One region of the Streptomyces sp. NPDC058326 genome, then DNA from elsewhere that is predicted to be linked to it. Evidence: riboswitches for the same ligand, from Rfam matches in the RefSeq annotation. Region 1 holds a riboswitch; the other holds the start of a gene.

Evidence for each region. A riboswitch is a leader RNA that binds a small molecule or an ion and turns the genes downstream of it on or off. The one in region 1 is predicted to bind cyclic di-AMP.
Region 2: another riboswitch for cyclic di-AMP. It lies ahead of ACFVYX_RS33385 (M23 family metallopeptidase); the one in region 1 lies ahead of ACFVYX_RS13340 (M23 family metallopeptidase).

Annotation. Positions count from the first base shown of each region.
Region 1 is NZ_JBHVZO010000005.1:420,765-428,049, forward strand. It holds gene ACFVYX_RS13325 (GNAT family N-acetyltransferase) at 1-1,527, opposite strand, end outside; gene ACFVYX_RS13330 (HPr family phosphocarrier protein) at 1,791-2,072, shown strand; gene ACFVYX_RS13335 (GntR family transcriptional regulator) at 2,215-2,898, opposite strand; gene ACFVYX_RS13340 (M23 family metallopeptidase) at 3,101-3,871, opposite strand; cyclic di-AMP (ydaO/yuaA leader) riboswitch at 3,884-4,048, opposite strand; gene ACFVYX_RS13345 (M16 family metallopeptidase) at 4,274-5,671, opposite strand; gene ACFVYX_RS13350 (M16 family metallopeptidase) at 5,668-7,026, opposite strand; gene ACFVYX_RS13355 (DNA topoisomerase (ATP-hydrolyzing) subunit A) at 7,208-7,285, shown strand, end outside.
Region 2 is NZ_JBHVZO010000029.1:19,896-27,180, forward strand. It holds gene trmB (tRNA (guanosine(46)-N7)-methyltransferase TrmB) at 1-124, shown strand, start outside; gene ACFVYX_RS33375 (PrsW family intramembrane metalloprotease) at 206-1,537, shown strand; gene ACFVYX_RS33380 (aldo/keto reductase) at 1,569-2,516, opposite strand; gene ACFVYX_RS33385 (M23 family metallopeptidase) at 2,806-3,942, opposite strand; cyclic di-AMP (ydaO/yuaA leader) riboswitch at 3,954-4,100, opposite strand; gene ACFVYX_RS33390 (PP2C family protein-serine/threonine phosphatase) at 4,302-5,513, opposite strand; gene ACFVYX_RS33395 (MFS transporter) at 5,758-6,978, opposite strand; gene ACFVYX_RS33400 (PLP-dependent cysteine synthase family protein) at 6,975-7,285, opposite strand, start outside.

The DNA.
Region 1 (7,285 bases):
GACGAGTTCGGTGACCGTGTCGACCCGGATCACACCGGCCTGGCGGAGCAGCGCGGAGACCGTCGCGTGCGGGATACGGGTGACCGGCACCCGGTGGCCGGGCGGGGCGCTGCCGCTGTGACGGGCGCCCTTGACCACGACGACGGGCTTGACGGCGGCGGTGCGGCGGGCGAGCCGGGTGAACTTCCGGGGGTTGCCGATCGACTCCAGGTAGAGGAGGACGACGTCGGTTCCGGGATCGTCGTACCAGTGCTGGAGGAAGTCGTTGCCGGAGACGTCGGCGCGGTTGCCGGCGGAGATGAAGGAGGAGAGGCCCGCGCCCCGCCGGTGGAGTCCGGCGAGGAGGGCGATGCCGATCGCGCCGGACTGGGTGAAGAGCCCGATCCGCCCGGTGCCCGGCATCTGCGGCGCGAGGGAGGCGTTGAGCCGGACGTCGGCGGCGGTGTTGATGATCCCGAAGGCGTTCGGGCCGATGATCCGCATGCCGTACGAGCGGGCCTGCCGGACGAGCTCGCGCTGCCGCTCGCGTCCGGCGGCCCCGCTCTCGGCGTATCCGGCGGAGAGGACGACGAGCCCCCGTACGCCGTGTTCGCCGCAGTCGGCGACGGCCTCCGGCACCCGTTCGGCGGGGACGGCGACGATGGCGAGGTCCACCGGCTCGCCGATGGCACCGACGGAGGGGTGGGCCGGGACGCCGTCGAGCTCCGTCGCCTCGCCGGCGGGGAGCGCGGCGTTCACCGCGTACACGCGGCCGGCGAAGCCGGCGCCCAGGAGGTTGCGGAGGACGGTCCGGCCGACACCGCCGGGGAGGCGCCCGGCTCCGACGACGGCGACGGACCGGGGGGTGAGGAGGCGCTGCACGGAGCGGGCCTCGGCCCGCTGCTCCCGTGCGCGCTGGACGGCGAGGGAGCGGTCGGTGGGTTCGAGGTCGAGGTGGAGCCGTACGGACCCGTCCTCGAAGCTGCGCTTCTGGGTGTAGCCCGCGTCGGTGAAGACCTTGATCATCTTGGTGTTGGCGGGCAGGACCTCGGCGGCGAAGCGCCGGATGTCCCGTTCGCGTGCGACCGCCGCGATGTGTTCGAGGAGCGCGGAGGCGACTCCGCGTCCCTGGTGGGCGTCCTGGACGAGGAAGGCGACCTCGGCCTCGTCGGCGGGTGCGGAGGCGGGCAGTCCGCGGTCGTTGATGCGGTCGTAGCGCACGGTGGCGATGAACTCGCCGCCCACGGTCGCCGCGAGTCCGACCCGGTCCACGAAGTCGTGGTGGGTGAAGCGGTGGACGTCCTTGGCGGAGAGCCGGGGGTACGGGGCGAAGAAGCGGTAGTACTTCGACTCGTCCGAGACCTGCTCGTAGAAGCTGACGAGGCGGTCGGCGTCGTCGGCGGTGATGGGCCTGATGCGCGCGGTGCCGCCGTCGCGGAGCACCACGTCGGCTTCCCAGTGGTCGGGGTAGTCGTGGTCCGGTGTTTCCGGTCGCGCCGGTGCCGCCGGCTGTTCCGCCGCTTCCGACTGCTCCGACGCGCTCTCCATGGGGTCAGCCTAGGGGGTGACTCGCCCAGGGGCCCGGCCTCGGCGGCAAGAGCTTCCCGAGGCCGCGACACGGCCGTCGGCATCGGTCGCGCGGGGGGTGTACGCCGTGCATGGTGGGGGCACCCCGTGCAAGGTGGGAGCACGCCGGGCGCGGCGCGGGCGGGCCGAAGGGCGGTCCGGTCCGGGCCCGAGGTCGGCGCGAGCACCGAGCATCCCGTGAGAGACTGGTCTAGACAACCGCTTGAGACTTGAAGGGCAACACCATGGCTGAGCGCCGCGTCAACGTCGGCTGGGCCGAGGGCCTGCACGCCCGCCCCGCGTCCATCTTCGTCCGTGCCGCCACGGCTTCCGGCGTTCCGGTGACGATCGCCAAGTCCGACGGCACCCCGGTGAACGCCGCTTCCATGCTCGCGGTGCTCGGCCTGGGCGCGCAGGGCGGCGAGGAGATCGTCCTCGCTTCGGAGGCCGAGGGCGCCGAGGCAGCTCTGGACCGTCTGGCGAAGCTGGTCGCCGAGGGTCTCGACGAGCTTCCCGAGACCGTCTGAGCCGGGCCGACCCACTCGTACCCCGAAAGGCCGTGTCCGCCGAAATTCCGGCGGACACGGCCTTTTACTTTTCCACGTAACTGTTTTCGGGCAGCACGGAACAGGCCTGCGGAATTCCTATTCTTTGTATACGGTGTGCGCGTTAATTCCGGGCACTCGCCGTGTTGACTGCATGTTGCGAAACCCTCACACGGCCCGGCTCCGGCCTTTTGAGGCGGTGCAGCGGCCCCGAGCGTTCCGCGTGCAGGGCGGTCAGCGCCCGCGCCCGCTCGGCGTCCCCCCGCGCCACGGCGTCGACGATCGCGCCGTGCTCGGCCCAGGCCTCCACCGGCTGGGTGGGCTGCTCGACCGCGTACATCCAGGCGATCTTGTGGCGCAGCTGGGTCAGCAGCGCCGTCAGGGCCGGGCTTCCGGAGGCCTGCGCGAGCGTCTCGTGGAACCAGCCGCCCAGTGAGCGCAGATCCTCCCCCTGTCCCCGCCTGGCCCGCTCCTGCCCCAGCCTGACCAGGCCGCGCAGCACCTTGAGGTGCGCCTCGGTGCGGCGCTGGGCGGCGCGCGCCGCCCCCAGCGGCTCAAGGAGCGCCCGCATGTCGAGCAGGTCGGCCGCCTCCTGCTCGGTGGGCTCGGCGACGTGGGCGCCCGCGTGGCGCCGGGTGACGACGAAGCCCTCGGACTCCAGGGTGCGCAGGGCCTCGCGGACCGGGACGCGGGAGACCCCGTACCGGCGGGCGAGCTGTTCCTCGGTCAGCCGGCTGCCCCGCTCGAAGACGCCGGAGACGATGTCGTCCCGGATCGCCGTGCATACCGAGTGCGCGGGAATGCGCATGTCCGACCTCCGCCTTGGTCTGCGCGAGACAATTCTTGGCGCCTGTTCTGCGCCCGGTCTGCGACTCTATTGCAGCGCGCCGGAATTTCCGATGCCTCAGCGGAATATGACTGCCTTTTGACCGACGAAAAGCCCCGGCTCAGCATGAGCCGGGGCTTTTGCGACGCGGTACGGGGTGGGACCCCGTGGTGCGCGCCGGGCGTCAGACGTTGACGCCGCGGGCGCGGAGGTAGGCGACCGGGTTGACGTCGGAGCCGTACTCGGCGGTCGTGCGCGCCTCGAAGTGGAGGTGCGGGCCGGTCGAGTTGCCGGTCGAGCCGGAGATGCCTATCTGCTGGCCCGGCTCGACGCTCTGCCCGACGTAGACGCCGATGGAGGAGAGGTGACCGTACTGGGTGTACGTGCCGTCGTTCATCCGGATGACGATGTTGTTGCCGTAGGCGCCGCCCCAGCCGGCCTCGACGACGGTGCCGGAGCCGACGGAGACGACGCTGCTGCCGTAGGAGGCGTGGAAGTCGACGCCGGAGTGGCTGCCGGAGGACCAGAGCGAGCCACCGGTCTGGTAGCCGGTGGAGACGTACGAGCCGGCGACGGGGAGCTGGAAGGAGTTCAGACGGCGGCGCTCGGCCTCACGGGCGGCGCGCTCCTCGGCCTCGCGGATCTCCTTGGCGCGGGCTTCCGCCTTGCGCTTCGCCTCGGCCTCGGCCTTCGCCTTGGCGGCGGCCTCGAAGGCCTCCTCCTCCTGGGCGGCGGCCTGGGCGTTGATCCGGTCCACGAGGGAGTCCTCGGTGATCACCTTGGTGAGACCGGTGTCCTCGGGGGAGCGGTTCTCCGCGTCGGCGGCGAGCGCCGGGGAGGCGAGGGTTCCGATGACGCCGGTGGTGGCGAGCGTCGCGGCGCCGGCGATGCCCACGCTGCGGCGCGCCATCCGGCTCGGTCCACGATGCTTCCCGGTGGCACGGGTGAACGCCATGTAGGGGCTGGTCCTTTCCTTCCTTCTCGCCTACCGGGTTAGCTGACGGGTTCGGAGCAGGAAGGTCTCCTACGAGCCCCTCCGCCGAGACGAAGGCGCCCGATTCACCCCAGGGACTACGTGTGGGTCCCCGGCTCCCCAGGCTCGCGCCTGACGGGGACTCGGCGATGACTGTCCGGATGCCGCGGGTGCGGCGGGTGCAACTGCCGAACAGACGCACCGACGCTATGCGGATCGCCTGGCGATCACCAACCGGACCCGCCAGTTTGTAAGACATACCACAGGGCATACGATCATGCTTGATACCAATACGGACAAAGCGGAGGACCCCGACGCGATGTGCCGTCGGGGTCCTCCGCTCCAGCCGCCCGGCAACCGGGAACAGTCGGTCGAGAGCCGGAATCAGCCGGTCACGACGGTGACTTCACCGATGCCGAGCGCGCGCACCGGCTCCGCGATCTGCGCCGCGTCGCCCACGAGGACGGTGACGAGCCGGTCCACCGGGAAGGCGTTGACCACGGCGGCGGTCGCCTCGACCGTGCCCGTCTCGGCGAGCCGCGCGTACAACTGGGCCTGGTAGTCGTCCGGGAGGTGCTGCTCGACCTGGTCGGCGAGCGTCCCGGCGACGGATGCGGCCGTCTCGTACTTGAGCGGCGCGACACCCACCAGGTTCTGCACCGCGGTCTCACGCTCGGCGTCCGTGAGGCCCTCGGCCGCCAGCGTGCGCAGCACCTTCCACAGGTCGTCAAGGGCCGGGCCGGTGTTGGGGGTGTCGATGGAACCGCTGATGGCGAGCATCGAGGCGCCGTTCCCCTGGCCGTCGGAGCGGAGCACCTGCCCGAAGGCCCGCACCCCGTACGTGTAGCCCTTCTCCTCGCGCAGGACCCGGTCGAGCCGCGAGGTGAGGGTGCCGCCGAGGCAGTACGTGCCCAGGACCTGGGCCGGCCAGACGCGGTCGTGCCGGTCGGCACCGATCCGGCCGATCAGCAGCTGGGTCTGGACGGCGCCCGGCCGGTCCACGATGACGACCCGTCCGGTGTCGTCGGCGGTGATCGGCGGCATCGGGAGCGGCTCGGCCGGCTCTCCGGTCCAGGCGCCCAGGGTCTCGGCGAGGACCTTGTCCAGGTCGACGCCGGTCAGGTCGCCGACGACCACGGCGGTGGCCGTGGCGGGCCTGACGTACGCCTCGTAGAAGGCGCGGACCGCGGCCGCGTCGATCGCCTCGACGGTCTCCTCGGTGCCCTGGCGGGGCCGGGACATCCGCGACTCCGCCGGGAAGAGCTCCTTGGAGAGCTGCTTGGCGGCGCGACGGGACGGGTTGGCCGTCTCGTGCGGGATCTCGTCGAGACGGTTGCGCACCAGGCGCTCGATCTCGGTCTCCAGGAACGCCGGGGCGATCAGCGCCTCGGAGAGCAGCCCGAGGGCCTTGGGCAGCCGGGAGACGGGCACCTCGAGGGAGACCCGTACGCCCGGGTGGTCGGCGTGCGCGTCCAGCGTGGCGCCGCAGCGCTCGAGCTCGGCCGCGAACTCCTCGGCGCTCCGCCGGTCCGTGCCCTCGGAGAGCGCGCGGGCCATGATGGTGGCGACACCGTCGAGACCGGCGGGCTCGGCGTCCAGCGGCGCCGGCAGGAAGAGCTCCACGGCCACGACCTGCTGGCCGGGACGGTGGCTGGTCAGCAGCGTCAGGCCGTTGTCCAGCTTGCCGCGGTCCGGGGCGGGGAAGGCCCAGGGCCTGGCGGCACCGGGGGCCGGCTGCGGGTGGAAGTCCATGCTCGTCAAAGACACGGCAGCGTCGGTCACTGGTCCGCTCCCTCTTCGTGTTCGTCGCCGTCGGCCTCGTCGCTCTGCTCGGTCGTCAGGGGCTCGTAGACCAGTACCGCGCGGTTGTCGGGGCGCAGCCTGGCCGCGGCGGCCGCCCGCACCTCGTCGGCGGTGATGTCCAGGACCCGGTCGACGGCCGTGAGGGCGAGCTGCGGGTCGCCGAACAGCACGGCGTACCGGCACAGTTCGTCGGCGCGGCCCGCGACGGTGCCGAGGCGGTCGAGCCACTCGCGCTCCAACTGTGCCTGCGCGCGCTCCATCTCCTCGGGCGTGGGGCCGTCGGCGGCGAAGCGGGCGAGCTCCTCGTCGACGGCCGCCTCGATCTGCGGGACCTCGACGCCTCCGGAGGTCTTCACGTCCAGCCAGCCGAGCGAGGGCGCTCCGGCGAGCCGCAGCAGGCCGAAGCCGGCGGCGACGGCCGTACGGTCGCGGCGGACCAGACGGTTGTGCAGCCGGGAGGACTCCCCGCCGCCGAGGACCGTCAGAGCCAGGTCGGCGGCGTCGCACTCACGCGTGCCGTCGTGCGGCAGCCGGTAGGCGGCCATCAGCGCGCGCGCCGGGACCTCCTCCTCGACGACCTCGCGGAGCTGCCCCCCGATGACCTCGGGCAGGTCGCCGGAGCGCGGTGCGGGCTTGCCGTCGTGACCGGGGATGGAGCCGAAGTACTTCTCGACCCAGGCGAGGGTCTGCTCCGGGTCGATGTCGCCGACGACCGAGAGCACCGCGTTGTTCGGGGCGTAGTACGTGCGGAAGAAGTTCCGCGCGTCCTCCAGGGTGGCCGCGTCCAGGTCGGCCATGGAGCCGATCGGCGTGTGGTGGTACGGGTGGCCCTCCGGGTAGGCGAGGGCGGTCAGCTTCTCGAAGGCCGTGCCGTACGGCACGTTGTCGTAGCGCTGACGGCGCTCGTTCTTGACGACGTCCCGCTGGTTCTCCATGGACTCGTCGTCCAGGGCGGCGAGCAGCGAGCCCATGCGGTCGGCCTCCAGCCAGAGCGCGAGCTCCAGCTGGTGGGTGGGCATGGTCTCGAAGTAGTTGGTGCGCTCGAAGCTCGTCGTGCCGTTGAGCGAGCCGCCCGCACCCTGCACGAGCTCGAAGTGCCCGTTGCCGTGGACCTGCTTCGAGCCCTGGAACATCAGGTGCTCGAAGAGGTGGGCGAGGCCCGTGCGGCCCGGAACCTCGTGGCGCGAGCCGACGTCGTACCAGAGGCAGACCGCGGCGACCGGGGTCAGGTGGTCCTCCGAGAGCACCACGCGCAGGCCGTTCGCCAACCGGTGCTCGGTCGCTGTCAGGCCGCCGGAGCCGGCCTCGGCCGTGGCCGTGTGACCCATGGGCATGTACGTCCCTTCGATCGCGATGTGAAAAAGTCCTGCCACTGTATGCAAGCGCGCCGACACCTGGCGAAGTTCCCGCCCCCGCGAGATGTCCCTCTTCCGGGTCGCGGTCGGCGTTGTCGGTGGCACGGTCCACAATGGTCCGCGTCAGATCAACCTTGTTGGTGAAGGAGCCGCAGCCGCGATGGCCCGCCGCAGCACGAAGACACCGCCGCCGGACGACGCGTTCGAGGAGCGAATCCTCGACATCGACGTCGTCGAC
Region 2 (7,285 bases), on a different contig from region 1:
CGAGAACACCCAGGACGACGGCGGTTACGCGCCCCGACCGGACTTCCGGCCCCTCACCCGCTTCGAGGGCCAGGGCCTGGACAAGGGCCATGTCGTGCACGACCTCCTCTTCCGCCGGAAATGACCGGCGAGGTGAGCCCGCCGAGGTGACGGGGAGCGGGTAACCCCGTCGCCGGTGTCGGTGGGGGTCGTTAGGGTCGCTCACGTGTCGAACCCCGTCCCCGCCGACCAGCCGGAAGCCGCTCCCGTCCCGCACCGGGACACCGAGGAGCCGTCCTTCCCCGCCGCCGCCGACCGGTCCACGTGGCGCTACCGGCCACGCCGGGCCTTCTGGCGCAGCCGGCTGGTCCGGGCCGTCGCCGTCATCACCGTGCTCGCGATCTGCGCCCTGTTCATCCTGGCGCTGGTCCGCGAGCAGACCGGCACCGAGGGCTTCCTCGTCGGTCTCGGCCTCGCGCTGCTGCCCGTACCGCTGCTGATGGCCGCGTTCCGCTGGCTCGACCGGGTCGAGCCGGGCCCGTGGAAGAACCTGCTCTTCGCCTTCGCCTGGGGCGCCTTCGCCGCCGCGCTCGTCGCGATCCTGGCGAACACCTTCGCGGTCCGCTGGATAGCGACGGCCACCGCGGACCCGGCATCGGCGGACAACCTCGGCGCCACGGTGGTCGCGCCGGTGGTGGAGGAGACCGCGAAGGCGGTCGCGATCCTGCTGCTGTTCCTCTTCCGGCGGCGGCATTTCGGCGGGCTCGTCGACGGCGTGGTCGTCGCCGGTTTCACCGCGACCGGCTTCGCCTTCACCGAGAACATCCTCTACCTCGGCAACGCCTTCGGCGAGGACCAGGCGTTCGGCTCGTCCGGGCTCGGCTCGGTGACCGCCGGGACCTTCTTCGTACGGGTCGTGATGTCGCCGTTCGCGCACCCGCTGTTCACCGTGCTCACCGGCATCGGCTTCGGCTTCGCGGCGCTCGCGCCCCGCGGGAGGCGGCTGCGGAAGGTGCTGCTGCCGCTCGCGGGGCTGCTGCTCGCCATGGGGCTGCACGCCGCGTGGAACGGCTCGGCCACCTTCGGCGGCCCCTGGGCCTTCCTCATCGTGTACGGGGCGCTCATGGTCCCGGCCTTCGGCCTGCTGACCTGGCTCGCGGTGTGGAGTAGGCAGCGGGAGCTGCGCACGATATCCGGGGAGCTCCCGGCGTACGCGGCGGCCGGCTGGCTCTCCCCCGCCGAGCCGCTGGCGCTTTCCTCGATGCGGGCCCGGCAGGTGGCCCGCGCGTTCGCCGCCCGGACGTACGGCCGGCCGGCCGCGCGGGCGGTGGGCGAGTACGAGTCCTTCGCCACGGCCCTGGCATTCCTCCGGGACCGGGCCCGGCGCGGCACCGCCGGGCCCGACTTCCCGGCCCGCGAGCAGGAGCTGCTGCACCATCTGTGGCAGCGCCGCGAGGTCGCCTCGCCGGCGCTGACGTACGCGGCACGGGCGACGGGCCGGGCGTGGGCGCCGCCGCAGTACCTGGACTACGACGGCTACAACCCGTACCGGAGTTAGGCCCTGGACGGAGGCCGGAGGGGCGGGCGCCTCAGGACGCCGACGCCTCCGTCAGGAGCGTCAGCTCGGCCTCCGTCAGGGTGAGGTCGGCGGACGCGACAAGGGCCGGGAGCTGCTCGACCGTACGAGCCGAGGCGATCGGGGCGGCGACCGTCGGGCGGGAGGCGAGCCAGGCGAGGGCGACGGTGGCGAGTTCCGCCTCGTGCGCCTCGGCGACCGTGTCGAGCGCGGAGAGCACGGCCCGGCCCCGCTCGGTGTCCAGGTGGCCGCCGGCACCGGAGGCGCGGACGCTGTCGACGGTGGCGCCCGGACGGTACTTGCCGGTGAGGAAGCCGGCCGCGAGGCCGTAGTACGGGACGGCGGAGAGCCCGGCCTGCTCCACGGTCTTCAGAAGCGGGCCCTCGTAGGTCTCGCGGGAGACCAGGTTGTAGTGCGGCTGAAGGGCCACGTACCGGGCGAGACCCTCGGCTTCGGCGAATTCGAGGGAGGCCCGCAGCCGCTCCGGGGAGATGTTGGAGGCCGCGACGGCCCGGACCTTGCCGTCCTTCACGAGCTGGTCGAGGGCGGTGACGATCTCCTCGACGGGGACCGACTCGTCGTCGAAGTGCGTGTAGTAGAGGTCGATGCGGTCGGTGCCGAGGCGGCGCAGTGACTCCTCCGCGCCGGCCTTGATGGTGGTGGCGGACAGCCCCTTGAAGCGGGGGTGGGCGCCGACCTTGGTGGCGACGACGATGTCGTCACGGTTGCCCCGGGAGGCGAGCCAGCGGCCGATGACGGTCTCGGACTCGCCGCCCTCGTTGCCCTCGGCCCAGGCGGAGTAGACGTCGGCGGAGTCGACGAAGTTGCCGCCCGCGGCGGCGTAGGCGTCGAGGACGGCGAAGGACTGCGCCTCGTCGGCGGTCCAGCCGAAGACGTTGCCGCCCAGGGCGAGCGGGAAGACGTGCAGGTCGGAACTGCCCAGCGGGCGGAGAGAGGTCATGGAGTGAGAAACCTTCCCCGCCGCCGGGCCTATTCCTCGGGCGGCGGCCCGAGGAACGGCGCGGCAGCCTGACCGACGGAGCGGCAGCCCGAGCGACGGAGCGGCGGCCGGTCGGACCGCCGGACGGACCGGAGCGGCGGCCGGTCGGCCCGACGCCCGCTCGGACCGGACCGACGCCCGCTCGGACCGGACCGACGCCCGCTCGGACCGGACCGACGCCCGCTCGGACCGTCGGATGATCAGCCCGCCGGACGATTCGCCGGATGATCGGCCCGCCCGTCAGCCGATCTCAGACCGTCAGGCCCTTAGAGCGGAGCCAGGACGCCGGGTCGATGCCGTCGCCGCCGGGCGTGTGCACCTCCATGTGGAGGTGGGCGCCGGAGACGTTGCCGGTGGCGCCGACGCGGCCGATCGTCTCGCCGGTGCCCACGGTCTGGCCGACGCCGACCGTCATGGACGACAGGTGGCAGTACCAGACCTCGGTACCGTCCTCCAGCTCCAGGACGATCCGGTAACCGTAGGAGCCGGACCAGCCGGCCTCCTTGACGGTGGCTCCGTGGACCGCCTTGAGGGGGGTGCCGGTGGGGGCCGCGAAGTCGAGGCCCGTGTGGTAGCCGGAGGACCACATGGAGCCGGACTGCATGTACACAGCGGTGAGGGAGTACGAGGAGAGCGGCATCGAGTAGCTCGCGGCGAGCTGCGCGAGGCGCTCGGCCTCGGCCTTCGCCCTTGCCTCCTCCTCCGCCTTGGCCTTGGCCTCCGCCTCGGCCTGCGCCTTCGCCTCGGCGGCCGCCTTCTCCGCGGCCTCGGCCTTGGCCTCGGCCTCCGCGGCTGCCTTCTCCGCCGCCGCCTTCTCCGCCGCGGCCTTCTCCGCGGCGTCGGCGGATGCCTGCTGCTGCTCGGCCTGCTGCATGATGCGTGCGCGCAGGGCCTCGCCGGCGTCGGCCGTGCCGGTCGCCGCGCGCGTGGCCTGCTCGGCGGTCGCCCCGGTCCGCTCGTCGTCGACGGTGGTGTACGCGGCGGCGGTGAGCGGGTTGGGGTTGGAGCGGACCGCGTCGGCGGCCGCCATGTCGTCACCCGAGACCGTGTCCGCGTCCTCGTCCGGGAGGAGGTCACCGACACCGGGAAGGTCGTGGGCGTCCGGCAGGCCGAGGTCCGGAAGGTCCGGGAGCGAGATGGCCACCGGCGGCTTCTCCTGCGCGGTGGCGAGGCCGCCCGCGCCGACGGCCGCGATGACGCCGACGCCGAGGACGGTGGAGGAGCGGGCGAAGTTGGAGCGCTGCTTGACGACCCGGTGCCGGCCGCCGGAGCGGTTGGCGCGGAGGGAATCCTCGGTGGGGTTCCACTCGGTGTCCGGGGCGGCGGGACCCGCACCACCACCGAAGGCGTCGAAGGGAGCTTCGGGTACGGGGGTGTTGGACGCCACGAAGGGGCGCTCCTTTCCTTCCTTCTCGCCTACCGGGTTAGCTGACGGGTTCGGAGCAGGAAGGTCTCCTACGGGCACGGTCGCACAGGTGCGAAAGGCCCGATTCACCCCAATTGGTGGTTCCCCGGTTCCTTTTCAGGATTCGGCGCGTGCGCACGGTGCCGCCTCTTGCGGCGGCTGGGACGACCGCGCTGCGTTATCGAACGTTAATAGACAGGGGGTGCCGATTCCAAGCCGCTCCCCTTGATCATTCATGGGATTGTGCGCGAATGGCCCGAGTTGACCCCCCTTCAGCGCGCGCCGGCGAAACCTGCCGGACCTGACGTTATGTCAATTGTTATCGCAGCGACACCTCTCGACTACGACCGGTGACCGGGCCCGGCAGGCGGGACCACCGGCATCGTGCGCCGCCGCTCCTGCTGCCCCCTCGCGGGACGGCTCAGCGCGAGCAGCGCCATGTCGTCCGTCGCCCCGCCGCCCGTGTGCAGCCGCACGTCGTCCACCAGCGCGTCGAGGAGCTCCTCGGGCCCCGGGAAGATCCGGCCGGCGAGGCGGGACCCGGGGTCGTAGAAGACACCCGCCGCGTTCCGTGCCTCCGAGAGGCCGTCGGTGTAGAAGAGCAGCGTCGCGCCCGGCGGGTACGGCCGCCCCTCGGCACGGTCCGGCCACACCGCCAGATCTCCCATGCCGAGCGGCAGCGCCGGCTCGGTCGGCTCCAGCGTGTCCAGGCGCCCGTCCGCGTACAGCATCAGCGGGGGTGGATGGCCCCGGTTGACGACCCGTACGAAACCGTCGAAGGTACCGCTCCCGTCCTCGCGCGGGATCTCGGCCAGGACGGCGGTGGTGAACCCCTCGACGGCGTCGAGCCCGTCCCTGCGGGTGCCCTCGCGGGCCAGCGCCCGTTCGAGGCGCTGCGCCACACCCTCCAGGCTCCGCTCCTGCTCGGCCGCCTCCCGGAAGGCGCCGATGACGACGGCGACGGCCTCGACCGCCTCCATGCCCTTGCCCCGGACGTCCCCGACGACGAGCCGCACCCCGTAGGGGGTGTCCTGGACGGCGAACAGGTCGCCGCCGATGAACGCGTCCGCCTGCGCCGCCTCGTACCGGGCCGCGCACTGCAGCCCGCCGATCCGCTCCGCGGGCGTCGGCAGCACGGCCTTCTGCGCGGTCTCCGCGATGACCCGCGCCGAGGCGAGCCGCTCGCCGCTGCGGCGCACGACCCGGCTGATGAGGAGGGCCAGCGCCGAGACGGTGACGACCGTCAGGGTCTCGGTCAGGGACGGGATCTCGTCGGCGGTGCCGTTGTAGAGGTGGAGTCCGACGGAGGCGAGGACGGCGGCGATCCCGGTGAGGAGCGTCGTGAGGGTGGAGAAGAAGGGCGCGGCGATCAGCGGGGCGGCGGAGAAGAGCGGCGCCGCGGTGTACGCGGGCGGTGTCAGTACGTCGAAGACGACCCCGCCGGCGATGACCAGGGGCGGCAGGGCCCGGATGAACTGCCGGGCGCGCCCGTACGAGCGGCGGCCGTCACCGCCCCGCCGCCCGCCGTCGCCCGCTCCTAGGGGGTGCCCCACCTGTGCTCTCCTGCCCGGTCCGTACCCGGCCGCGGTCCGTACCGCTCTCTCCCAGGGTGGCCGCCCCCACGCCGGGCGGCGACTCGCACGGGGCCGACTGGCGTACGGCCCGGGACGACCGGAAAGACCCCGCGGGCCCGGGCCCGTCTCACCCGGGCCCGTCTCAACCCGTCTCACCCGGGCCCGCCTCAGGGCCGCCCCCGCCGGCCTCACCCCGGCGCGCCCCAGGCCGCCCCAACCGGCCTCAGCCCGTCACCGCTCCCTCCGCGAGGCGGCCGCCCCGGGCGAGCAGCGCCATCGCCGCCGCGCAGCCCAGGCCCACCGCGCAGAGCGCCAGCCACGGCGCCGCCGACCACCCCGTCACGTCGAGCAGCGCGCCCGTGCCCAGGTTCCCGAGGGTGATGCCGACCCCGCACACCGTGTTGTAGAGCCCGTAGTGGGTGGCCACCCAGCGCCCCCGGGAGAGAGCGACGACGGTGTCCATCTCGTACGGGTAGAGCACCGCGTTCGCGACGGCCAGGACCGCCGCGCACAGCAGCAGCCCCACCAGGCCCCTGCCCAGGGCAGCCGGCGCCAGGAAGGCCACGCCCATCAGGCCCAGCCCGAGGACGAGACACCGCTCACGGCTCAGGCGGCGCCGGCACCAGGCGGTGATCCGCAGCTGCCCGGCGAGCGCGACCAGGGCCGAGACGACGAACAGCGCCGTCGTGGGCCCCGTGCCGCCCGCCGCGAGCGGCAGCGCCAGATAGACCTGGAAGGACAGCACGTACGAGCCGGTCATCGCGAGCGAGAAGAACCAGAAGGTGCGGTGGGTGAGGACCGTGCGGAACTGCCCCCGCTCCTCCGCGGCGGGCGCCGTCCTCCCGCCCCGTACGGGCATGTACCTGAGCTGGACAAGGGTCAGTCCCGCGAAGAGCACGGCCGCCACCAGGCAGGTCAGCCGGAACGACACCCCCGTCAGGGCCACCCCGACGAGCGGCCCGAGGAGGATGCCCGCCTGGTAGTAGACGTTGAACAGCGCGAAGGCCTCCACTCTCCGCTCCTCCCCGGCCTCCGCCGCGAGACAGGCCCGCACGGCGGGGTTGAACAGCGCCCCCGCGAGGCCGGTCGCGAGGGAGGCGGCGAGGAGCGCCGGCAGCGACTGGGCGAACGCGAGCGCTCCGAAGCCGGCCGTCCGCAGCACACAGCCCGCCACGATGAGCGGCTTGAAGCCGAGCCGGTCGGCGAGCGCCCCGCCGACGAGGAACATGCCCTGCTGGGAGAGGTTCCGGGCGCCGAGGACGAGACCGACCGCCCACGCCGCCATGCCGAGCCCGTCCGCGAGGTGCGCGGCCAGGAACGGCATGAGCATGTAGAAGCCCAGGTTGATGGTGAGCTGGTTGAGGAAGAGCAGCCGGACGGCCGGTTCGAAGGTACGGCTCTGCTTCCACACCCCGCCCCGGGACGGCGCCGTCGTGGTGCTCAACGGACCCGCTCCGCCCGGTCCGTGACCTTGCGGGTCCAGCCGTCGACGGGCACACCGGCCTCGTACCCGGCGGGGTCCTCCCGTACGGGACCGTCGAGGAGGCCGTGCGCCGCGCAGAACTCGTCGTTGAAGACGGTGTCGAAGTACCGCTGCGGCCCGTCGGGGAAGACGGCGGCGATCCGGGTCCCGCGCGGCCGCGTGCGGGCCAGCCACCCGGCGACGAGCGCGACCGCGCCCACGCTCCAGCCGCCGGTCGCGAACTGGCGCGCGGCGAGCCGGCGGGCCGTCCGTACCGCTTCCGCGGGAC